DNA from 2 places in the Arthrobacter sp. BI5 genome. Region 1 is predicted to be linked to the other one. Evidence: predicted binding sites of a transcription regulator. Region 1 holds the regulator's gene; the other holds the start of a gene.
What was found. The regulator LexA, encoded in region 1, represses DNA repair genes until DNA is damaged. The targets are predictions, from matches to a motif close to TCGAACANNTGTTCGA.
Positions count from the first base shown of each region.

Region 1 (4,413 bases):
ACGCAGGCGGGGGACCGCGACGAGCTGATGCCGGGCGTGACCGACCGCGCCTGGCGGCAGGTCTCCGTCACCTCGATGGAGTGCCTGGGCGCGCAGAAATGCCCGCTCGCCGCCGAATGCTTTTCCGAACTGGCCCGGCAAAACGCCGCCGACGCCGACGTGGTGGTCACCAACCACGCCATGCTGGCCGTCAGCGCCTTCGAGGGCCTCGCCGTGCTGCCCGAATACGACGTAGTGGTGGTCGACGAGGCGCACGAACTCCAGGACCGGGTCACCGGTGCCGTGTCCGGCCAACTGTCCGTGGCCATGGTGCACGCCGCCGCCTCCGGGGCCCGCAAACACACCGGGATCACCGTGGACGCGCTCAACAACGCTGCGTCCAACCTCGAACTCGCCATCGAGGGGGTTCCCAGCGGACTCATGCCCAACGGCTTGAACAGCGAACAACTCGACTGCGTCGACCAGCTGCGAGACGCCTGCCGCGCCGCGCTCTCGGACTCCAAGGGCGACAGCGCCAACACCGCCGACGGCGGCCGGCAGCTCGCGCGGTCCCGGCTGATGGTGATCCTGGAGCTCTGCGAACGGCTCCTGGCCGCCAAGGAGAACCGGGAAGTGGTCTGGTTCTCCCGCAACAGCAGCTTTGACCCGCAACAGGGCTACTCGCAGCCGGATGAGTCCGCGCCCGCCCTGATCAACGTTGCTCCGCTCAGCGTTGCCGGGCGGCTGCGCGAAGGTTTGTTCGCCGACCACACCGTCGTGCTCACCTCGGCAACCCTGGCCATCGGTTCGGCCTTCGAACCGGCAGCCGGAGGCCTCGGCTTGGTGGGCCCCGGCGCACCCAGCTGGACCGGCGTCGACGTCGGATCCCCCTTCGAATATCCCAAACAAGGCATCCTTTACGTCGCCAAGCACCTGCCCAAGCCGGGCCGGGGGACCTCTCCGGAAGCCCTCGACGAGCTTGAGAAGCTGATCCGCGCCTCCGGCGGCGGAGCCCTGTGCCTCTTCTCGTCGCGGCGCGCCGCCGAGGAGGCGGCCGAGGCGATGCGGCCCCGGCTGGGGCTGAGCATACTCTGCCAGGGCGAATCGACTATGACCGCGCTGGTGAAGCAGTTCGCCGATGAGCCGGACACCTGCCTCTTCGGCACCATGTCGCTCTGGCAGGGCGTCGACGTGCCCGGAAACTCCTGCCGCCTCGTGGTGATCGACCGGATCCCGTTCCCGCGGCCCGATGATCCGCTGATGACGGCCCGCTCCCGGGCGGTGGCCCAGTCCGGTGGCAACGGGTTTATGAGCGTCTCGGCGACGCACGCAGCGATCCGCCTCGCCCAGGGAGCCGGACGGCTGATCCGCTCGACGTCGGACAAGGGCGTGGTGGCGGTCCTCGATTCCCGGCTGTCCACCGAACGGTACGGCGCGTTCCTGCGGGCCGCGCTGCCGCCGTTCTGGCCCACCACCGACCCGTCGGTGGCGCTGGCAGCCCTCGAGCGCCTCAGCAAGGCGACCCCGGCAAAGGTACAGGCTCAGCAACCCGCCAAGTAGCCGGAGGCCGCGCCGACGAGAGTACCCGAGGCCGGCGCTGGCGTTCCCGCCCGGTTCTTCCACGCCCCGGGGCCGGCGGGGCCGGGTTCCCGCGGCTGCGGCGGCCCCGCGCGCCGTCGCGGTGCCAACAACCGGGCGGGAACGCAAGGAGGCCCCGTCCGGAACTGCGGACGGGGCCTTCGAGCTGCCGGTGGGATCTGGCTGGCAGGGGTGTGGCAGGGAAGCCGGCGCGGGAGACTACAGGGAGCGCAGCACCGAGACGACCTTGCCCATAATGACGGCATGGTCGCCGAGGATCGGCTCGTACTGGGTGTTTTGCGGGAGCAGCCAGGTGTGGCCGTCGCGCTGGCGGAAGGTTTTGACCGTGGCCTCGTCATCGAGCAGGGCGGCAACGATGTCGCCGTTGACGGCATCGTTCTGGCGCCGGACGACGACCCAGTCGCCGTCGCAGATGGCGGCGTCGATCATCGAATCACCGGCCACCCGGAGCATAAACAGTTCACCGTGGCCCACCAGCTGGCGCGGCAGCGGCATCACGTCCTCCACCACCTGGTCTGCCAGGATCGGGCCGCCTGCGGCGATACGGCCGACAAACGGGACCATCGCGGTGTCCGTGGCGCTGGCGAGTTCCGCGACTGCCTGGCCGCCGACGGCGCGCAGGCCGCTGGACTTCTCCACGCCGGAGATCGTGGTGGCACCCTCGTCCAGGGTCAGCGGCATCAGCACTTCCATGGCGCGGGGACGTTTGGGGTCACGCCGCAGGTAGCCGAGCTTTTCCAGCTGCGAGAGCTGGTGGGTGACGCTGGAAAGGCTGGCCAGCCCGACGGTGTCGCCGATCTCGCGCATGGAGGGCGGGTAGCCGTTGTCTGTCACGGAACGCTGGATGGTCTCCAGGATCTTCTTCTGACGGACGGTAAGGCTCTTCGGCGCCCGACCGGTCTGGGGGCTCCGCTGCGCGGCCCTCCCGCCGGCGGCTTGTGCTGCCATGTTCGCCATGCCTTTCCATTCCGCCCGGCTGCCGTGGCTGCCGGGACCGTTCGGTCCGAACAATGTCAGACCCCGCTGATCAACTGTTGCTGACCAACCCAAGTGGTTGTCCTGTGATTCAAAAGTAGGGCAGCCGCCAGGGTTTTTCAAACATTTGTTCTAGCGAGTCTCGACAATGTTCGTTCATAAGTGCTAAAACAGAAACAGCGAAGTTCGAATATGTGTTCGAAGTTTCGAGGCCTTGCCGGTTCTTAGGATTCGGCGGTGTGTTCGAAGTTTCGTGTTCGAGGGTTCGCGATCGAAGGTAATGCGTTCGATGGTTCGGCCGGTTGGCGGCAGGTACGTGGAGTACGCCGGGCGGCACAGATAAGTCCAGGAGGGCTCAGCTCATGTCAGCAGTAAGCGCTATTTCCGGTTCGTCGGTTTCCGCTCCCGCTCAGGAGGCGGCACCCGCTGCTGCCTCCCGGCAGGCTCCGCTGAGGCTGACCCGCCGAGGACGCTTCGTCTTCTTCGGCCTGCCGCTGATCCTGTTGGCCGCCCTGGTCCTCTCCCTGGCCGGGTTCCTGAACGCCCCGGCCAAGGCCGCCGACTCGGCCGCGGAGCTCTCGCTCACACCGACCGTCACCGTGACGGTCCAGCCGGGGGAGTCGCTCTGGGCCATCGCCGGTGAAGTCGCCCCGGAGCGGGACCCCCGCGACGTTGTTGCCGACATCGTGCAGCTGAACAACCTCGAAGCCGCGCGGGTCATCCCCGGCCAGCAGCTCTACGTACCCGCCAAATAGACCACCCCTGGAAGACTGCCGTCGGCCGCCCGGGAGGGCCCCGGACGGTCACAGTTTCGGGGCCGGGGCCGGTCTCACTTAAACTGGGCAGGTGACTGACCAGCTAGAGCGCCTCAACCGACTGCCCCTCCGGACCAATCTGCGGGGACTGCGCCCCTACGGTGCGCCCCAGTTGGATGTCCCCATCCTGCTGAACGTCAACGAGAACACCCATGGCGTCCCGGCCGACGTCCGCGCGGCCATCGCCGAGGCCGTGACGGAGGCCGCGGCGGGACTGAACCGATACCCGGACCGCGAGTTCACCGAACTGCGCGAAGCCCTCGCCGAGTACCTCGGCCACGGCCTGGACGCCGGCAACATCTGGGCAGCCAACGGTTCGAACGAGGTCCTGCAGCAAATCCTCCAGGCCTTCGGCGGCCCGGGCCGCACCGCGCTCGGCTTCCCGCCCACGTACTCGATGTACCCCCTGCTCGCCGCCGGCACGGACACCGAATACATCGTCGGGGTCCGCGCCGAGGACTACGGGCTCAGCGCGGAATCGGCAGCCCGCCAGGTCCGGGAGCTGAAGCCCAACGTCGTCTTCCTCTGCTCACCGAACAACCCCACCGGCACCGGCCTGGGGCTCGACGTCGTCGAGGCCGTTTACGAAGCCGGCGAAGCCAGCCAGACCATCGTGATCGTCGACGAGGCCTATCACGAGTTCGCCCACGACGGCACGCCCAGCGCCCTGACCCTGCTGCCCGGCCGCGAGCGGCTCATCGTCTCGCGCACCATGAGCAAGGCCTTCGCCCTGGCCGGGGCCCGGCTCGGCTACATGGCAGCGGCCCCGGAGGTCACCGATGCGCTGCGCCTGGTCCGGCTCCCGTACCACCTCTCCGCCATCACCCAGGCGACGGCGCTGGCCGCCCTTCGCCACCGGGTGGCACTGATGGCCGACGTCGAGGACATCAAGCGCCAGCGCGACCGGATCGTGACGGAGCTGACCCGGATGGGCCTCAAGCCCGCCGCCTCCGACTCGAACTACGTCTTCTTCGGCGGCCTCGAGAACCCGCACGAGACCTGGCAGGGGCTGTTGGACGCCGGCGTGCTCATCCGCGACGTCGGC
Region 1 covers NZ_CM155264.1:1,526,529-1,530,941, forward strand. Annotated here, with positions in the region: gene AC1MED_RS06930 (ATP-dependent DNA helicase) at 1-1,539, shown strand, start outside; gene lexA (transcriptional repressor LexA) at 1,777-2,526, opposite strand; gene AC1MED_RS06940 (LysM peptidoglycan-binding domain-containing protein) at 2,916-3,308, shown strand; gene AC1MED_RS06945 (histidinol-phosphate transaminase) at 3,400-4,413, shown strand, end outside.

Region 2 (4,413 bases), 1.4 Mb from region 1:
CACATTCTTGGTCCGGTGCCGGCCGTTGAACGCGAACCCCAACTGGCCCAGCAGGGTCTCCAGCGCGGCGGTGTCCGCGGCCCGCACCTCGGCAAAATTGAACCCGGCCGGTTCGGCCACCCGCGGCAGCGTGGCCAGTTCCATCGGGTAGCGGCGGCGGCCGGCGCCGCCGGCGGCCTCGGCAGGCTGTGCCGACGAGGGGTGCGTCTCCAGCCATTGGGCGCTTTGCTCCTCCAGCCAGATCAGCGAGCGCATGGCATCCACGGCGGTGCGCTCGACGTCGGACTGCCGGAAGACGTCGTTGAAGACCTCCAGCGAGACGGGACCGGTGTAGCCGGCGCGGACCACGTGGCCCATGAACTTGGCGAGCTCGAACTGCCCCTCGCCCGGGAAGACCCGGTAGTGCCGGCTCCAGGACAGCACGTCCATGGACAGCTTCGGCGCGTCCGCGACCTGGACGAAGAAGATCTTCTCCGGGTTGAACTGCTCGATCGGGGCGGTGTCCCAGTCCCGGGACAGGATGTGGAAGGAGTCCAGGCAGGTGCCCAGGTTCGGGTGGTCCACCAGTTCCACCAGGCGGTGGGCGTGTTCATAGTCGTTGACGTACTTGCCCCAGGCCAGGGCCTCGTAGGCGACCTTCACACCGTGCTCACCGGCGAGGGCGGCGAGCCGGGACAGTTGCGCGGCGCGGAGCTCGTCGTCGTCGATGCTGGCGGTGGCCACATTGGAGCAGACCAGGATGGTGTCCATGCCCAGCCGGGACATCAGCCGGAACTTGGCCTCCGCCCGGCGCAGGTTCGCCGCGAGCAGCTCCTCCGGAACGCTGTCGAAGTCGCGGAACGGCTGGTAGAGGTCAAGGCTGAGGCCCAGGTCCGCGGCCATCGCCCGGATCTCCTCCGGGCTCAGCGACGACGTCACGAGGTCCTGCTCGAAGATTTCAATCCCGTCGAAGCCGGCGACGGCGCAGGCCTGCATCTTCTCCTTCAGGGTGCCGGAGAGGCAGACGGTGGCGATTCCGGTGCGCATCAGGCGGCCACCTCTTCGGCGGCGACGAGCTCCAGGAAGTGGGCCCGCATCCGGTCCGCGTCGGCCTCGAGACCGGTGAAGATCCGGAACGCGTCGGCGGCCTGCCCCACCGCCATCCGCCCGCCGTCGAGCACCTCGCAGCCCCTGGACCGGGCTTCGCGGACCAGCTCGGTCTCGATCGGCCGGTAAACGATGTCCGCGACCCAGTGCCGGGACTCCACCAGGGACATGTCCAGCGGGACGCCGGGGTGGGCGGCCATGCCCACCGGCGTGCAATGCACCAGCCCGTCGGCGAGCGGCATCAGCTCCGGCAGCTCCGCCGTCGTACGGGCCGTGACCTGGCTGTCCGGGAAGAAGCCGGCCAGTTCGGCCGCGCGGGCGGCGCAACGGGCCGCGTCGGTGTCCACGAGGTCCAGCTGCCGGACTCCGGCGGTCAGCAGGGCATAGGCGACGGCGGATCCGGCGCCGCCGGCGCCGAGCTGCACAACACGGTCCAGCTTCGCGCCGGGCAGGCCGGTAGCCAGGGCGGAGGCGAAGCCGGAGAAGTCGGTGTTGTGGCCGATGAAGCGGCCGTCCTCGATGGTCACGGTATTGACGGCACCGAGGCGCCGGGCGTCCGGTGAGATCTCGTGGAGGTGTTCGAGCACCAGCTGCTTGCAGGGGTGGGTGATGTTCAGTCCGTTGAAGCCGAGCCGGTGGGCGCCGGTCAGGAGTTCTCCGACGGCCTGGCCGGGAAGGCCCAGTTCGGTGAGGTCGATGGGGCGGTAAAGGTACCGGAGGCCCTGTACGTCGCCTTCGCGCTCGTGCATGGGGGGCGTGAGGGACGGCGTGACGCCATCGCCTACCAGGCCCACGAGGAAGGACTCTGCTCGGTTGCTCATCCGTCTAGCTCCTTTGACAACGGCACTCGGCGGCCGCGAAGTAGGCGGCGGGCCGGGTGATAGGGATTACATTAGCGCAAGTGTTCACATATTGCACGGATGTTCTTATGTCGAACACTCGTTGATGACTTTTGGGGTGGACCCGGGAGATCCGCCGGTTTCAGCCCTGGGGAAGGCGGGCCGAGAGCTCGGCCGCGGCGGCCTGGAGCAGCGGCACGAGGGCCACCAGGGCTTCCATGCTCATCCGGAAGACGGGTACCGCGGTGGCCAGCGAGGCGAAGGCGTGGCCCTGCGAATTGAAGACCGGGACGGCTACGGCACGCATGCCCAGCTCGTTCTCCTCGTCCATGGTGGCGTAACCGCGCTTGCGGACCAGCTCGATCTCGGCCCGGAAGGCGTCCCGGTCCGTGATGGACAGGTCGGTCAGCGGCTCCAGCTCAAGGTCCTCCACCAGCTGCTGCCGCGTGGCGTCGTCGGCAAACGCGACGAGCGCCTTGCCCACGGACGTGGTGTGCAGGGCACCGAGGTGGCCCGGATCGGACGTGACGCGGAAAGTCTGCGGACCGTCCACCTTGTTCACGGTGAGGTGGTGCTGCCCGTCGCGGACCGACAGGATGGTGGCCTCGCCGGTCTCCTCGGTGACGCGCCGCAGGATGGGGAGCGCGGTGCCGGCAAAACCGTGGTGGTTGGAGACCCGCTGGCCGAGCTGGAAGACGCGCAGGCCCAGGTGGTAGCGGCGGCCGTCGGCCTCGTAGTCGACAAAACCGTCCCTGGTCAGCGAGCCGAGCAGCCGGTAAGTGGTGCTGAATGGCAGCTCCGCGCGGCGCGACAGCTCGGCGGCGCTGGCCCCGCGGGGCTCGTCACCCAGCAGGACCAACAGCCCCAAGGCCTTGCCGACCATGTCGGTGCGCGAGTCTTCCTTGGCGGGTTTCGCCGGCTTGAGCGACTCGTCCACCTGGAGGGCCGTGGCCGGCTTCAGGGCTTCGTCCGGACCGTCGCCGGGGGCTTCCGCGGGGGTGTCGGCGGCAGGGGCCGCCTCTGTGTCTTGGTTCACACTCATGGATCGATGTTCTCACATGATGAGAGCTATTGCTAGATCGTGATTATTTTTCTTGACAAGTGATGGCGCTCACAGCCATGCTTGCTACATCGCACAAGTAGCTCCCACCATGTGGCTACTAGTCCGGGTCTTTCCTCGGTCCACCGGCTGCCGCACACTCGAAGCCAGCGGCCGGCGAGACCTTCCCGATCCATCCGCGACAACGTCGTCACACCAAAGGAACACCATGAGCCAGACACTCCCGTCTACGACGCCGGGCACTGCCGCACCGGCCGGGACACCAAAGAAGGCGGCCCTCGCCAGCTTCCTCGGCAGCGCCGTCGAGTACTACGACTTCTTCATTTTCGGTTCCGCCGCCGCGCTGATCTTCCCGAAGGTCTTCTTCCCGGACGCGGGCGCCAACGCCGCCATCATGTCCTTCGCGACCTTCGGCTTCGCCTACGTGGCGCGGCCGGTCGGCGCCGTCATCCTGGGCCACTTCGGTGACCGGGTGGGCCGCCGCAAGGTCCTGATGTTCACCCTGCTGCTGATGGGCGCCTCCACCTTCCTGATCGGCTGCCTGCCGGACTTCAAGACCGTCGGCTGGTGGGCTCCCGCGCTGCTCGTCGTGGCCCGGCTCTGCCAGGGTCTTTCCGCTGCCGGCGAGCAGGCCGGCGCGTCGTCCATGACCCTGGAGCACGCACCGGACAACCGCCGCTCGTTCTTCACCTCCTGGACCCTGACCGGCACCCAGGGCGGCCAGATCCTTGCCGCGCTCGTCTTCATCCCCGTCCTGGCCCTGCCGGACGAGATCAAGTACGGCATCGGCTGGCGCATTCCGTTCTGGCTCAGCGCCGTCGTCGTGGTGGTTGCGTTCTTTATCCGCCGCACCCTGCACGAGCCGCCCGCCTTCGAGGAAGCCCAGAAGAGCGCCCAGATCTCCAAACTCCCCGTCGCGGACCTGCTCAAGCACCACTGGCGCGACGTCCTGCGCGTGGTTGCCTGCGCCTTCATCGCCGCCGTCTCCACCGTGTTCGGGACCCTGGCGATCGCCTATGCCAAGAACGTCGCCAACGTGGACGGCACGATCACCCTGTGGCTCGTCGTCGGCGCCAACCTGGTCGCCCTCGGCACCCAGCCGCTCTTCGGCAAGCTGGCCGACCGGATCGGCCGCAAGCCCGTCTTCATCTACGGCGCGCTGTCCAGTGCAGTCCTGACCCCGGTGTTCCTGCTCAGCCTCGAATCCGGCAGCGTCCCGCTGATGTTCCTCGCCGCCATCGGCTTCTTCTCCTTCGGCTACGCGGCCTCCAACGCGGTCTGGCCTTCCTTCTACGCCGAAATGTTCAGCACCAAGGTCCGCTTCTCCGGACTGGCGATCGGCACCCAGCTCGGCTTCCTGATGGCGGGCTTTGCCCCGGCCATCGTGGCGGCCATGGGCGGCATCAAGCCCGGCGGCTGGGTCCAGAT
Region 2 covers NZ_CM155264.1:80,614-85,026, forward strand. Annotated here, with positions in the region: gene AC1MED_RS00400 (bifunctional sugar phosphate isomerase/epimerase/4-hydroxyphenylpyruvate dioxygenase family protein) at 1-1,026, opposite strand, end outside; gene AC1MED_RS00405 (shikimate dehydrogenase) at 1,026-1,907, opposite strand; gene AC1MED_RS00410 (IclR family transcriptional regulator) at 2,068-2,967, opposite strand; gene AC1MED_RS00415 (MFS transporter) at 3,194-4,413, shown strand, end outside.
Region 2: the regulator LexA is predicted to act here: its motif matches at 2,018-2,033, upstream of AC1MED_RS00405 (shikimate dehydrogenase).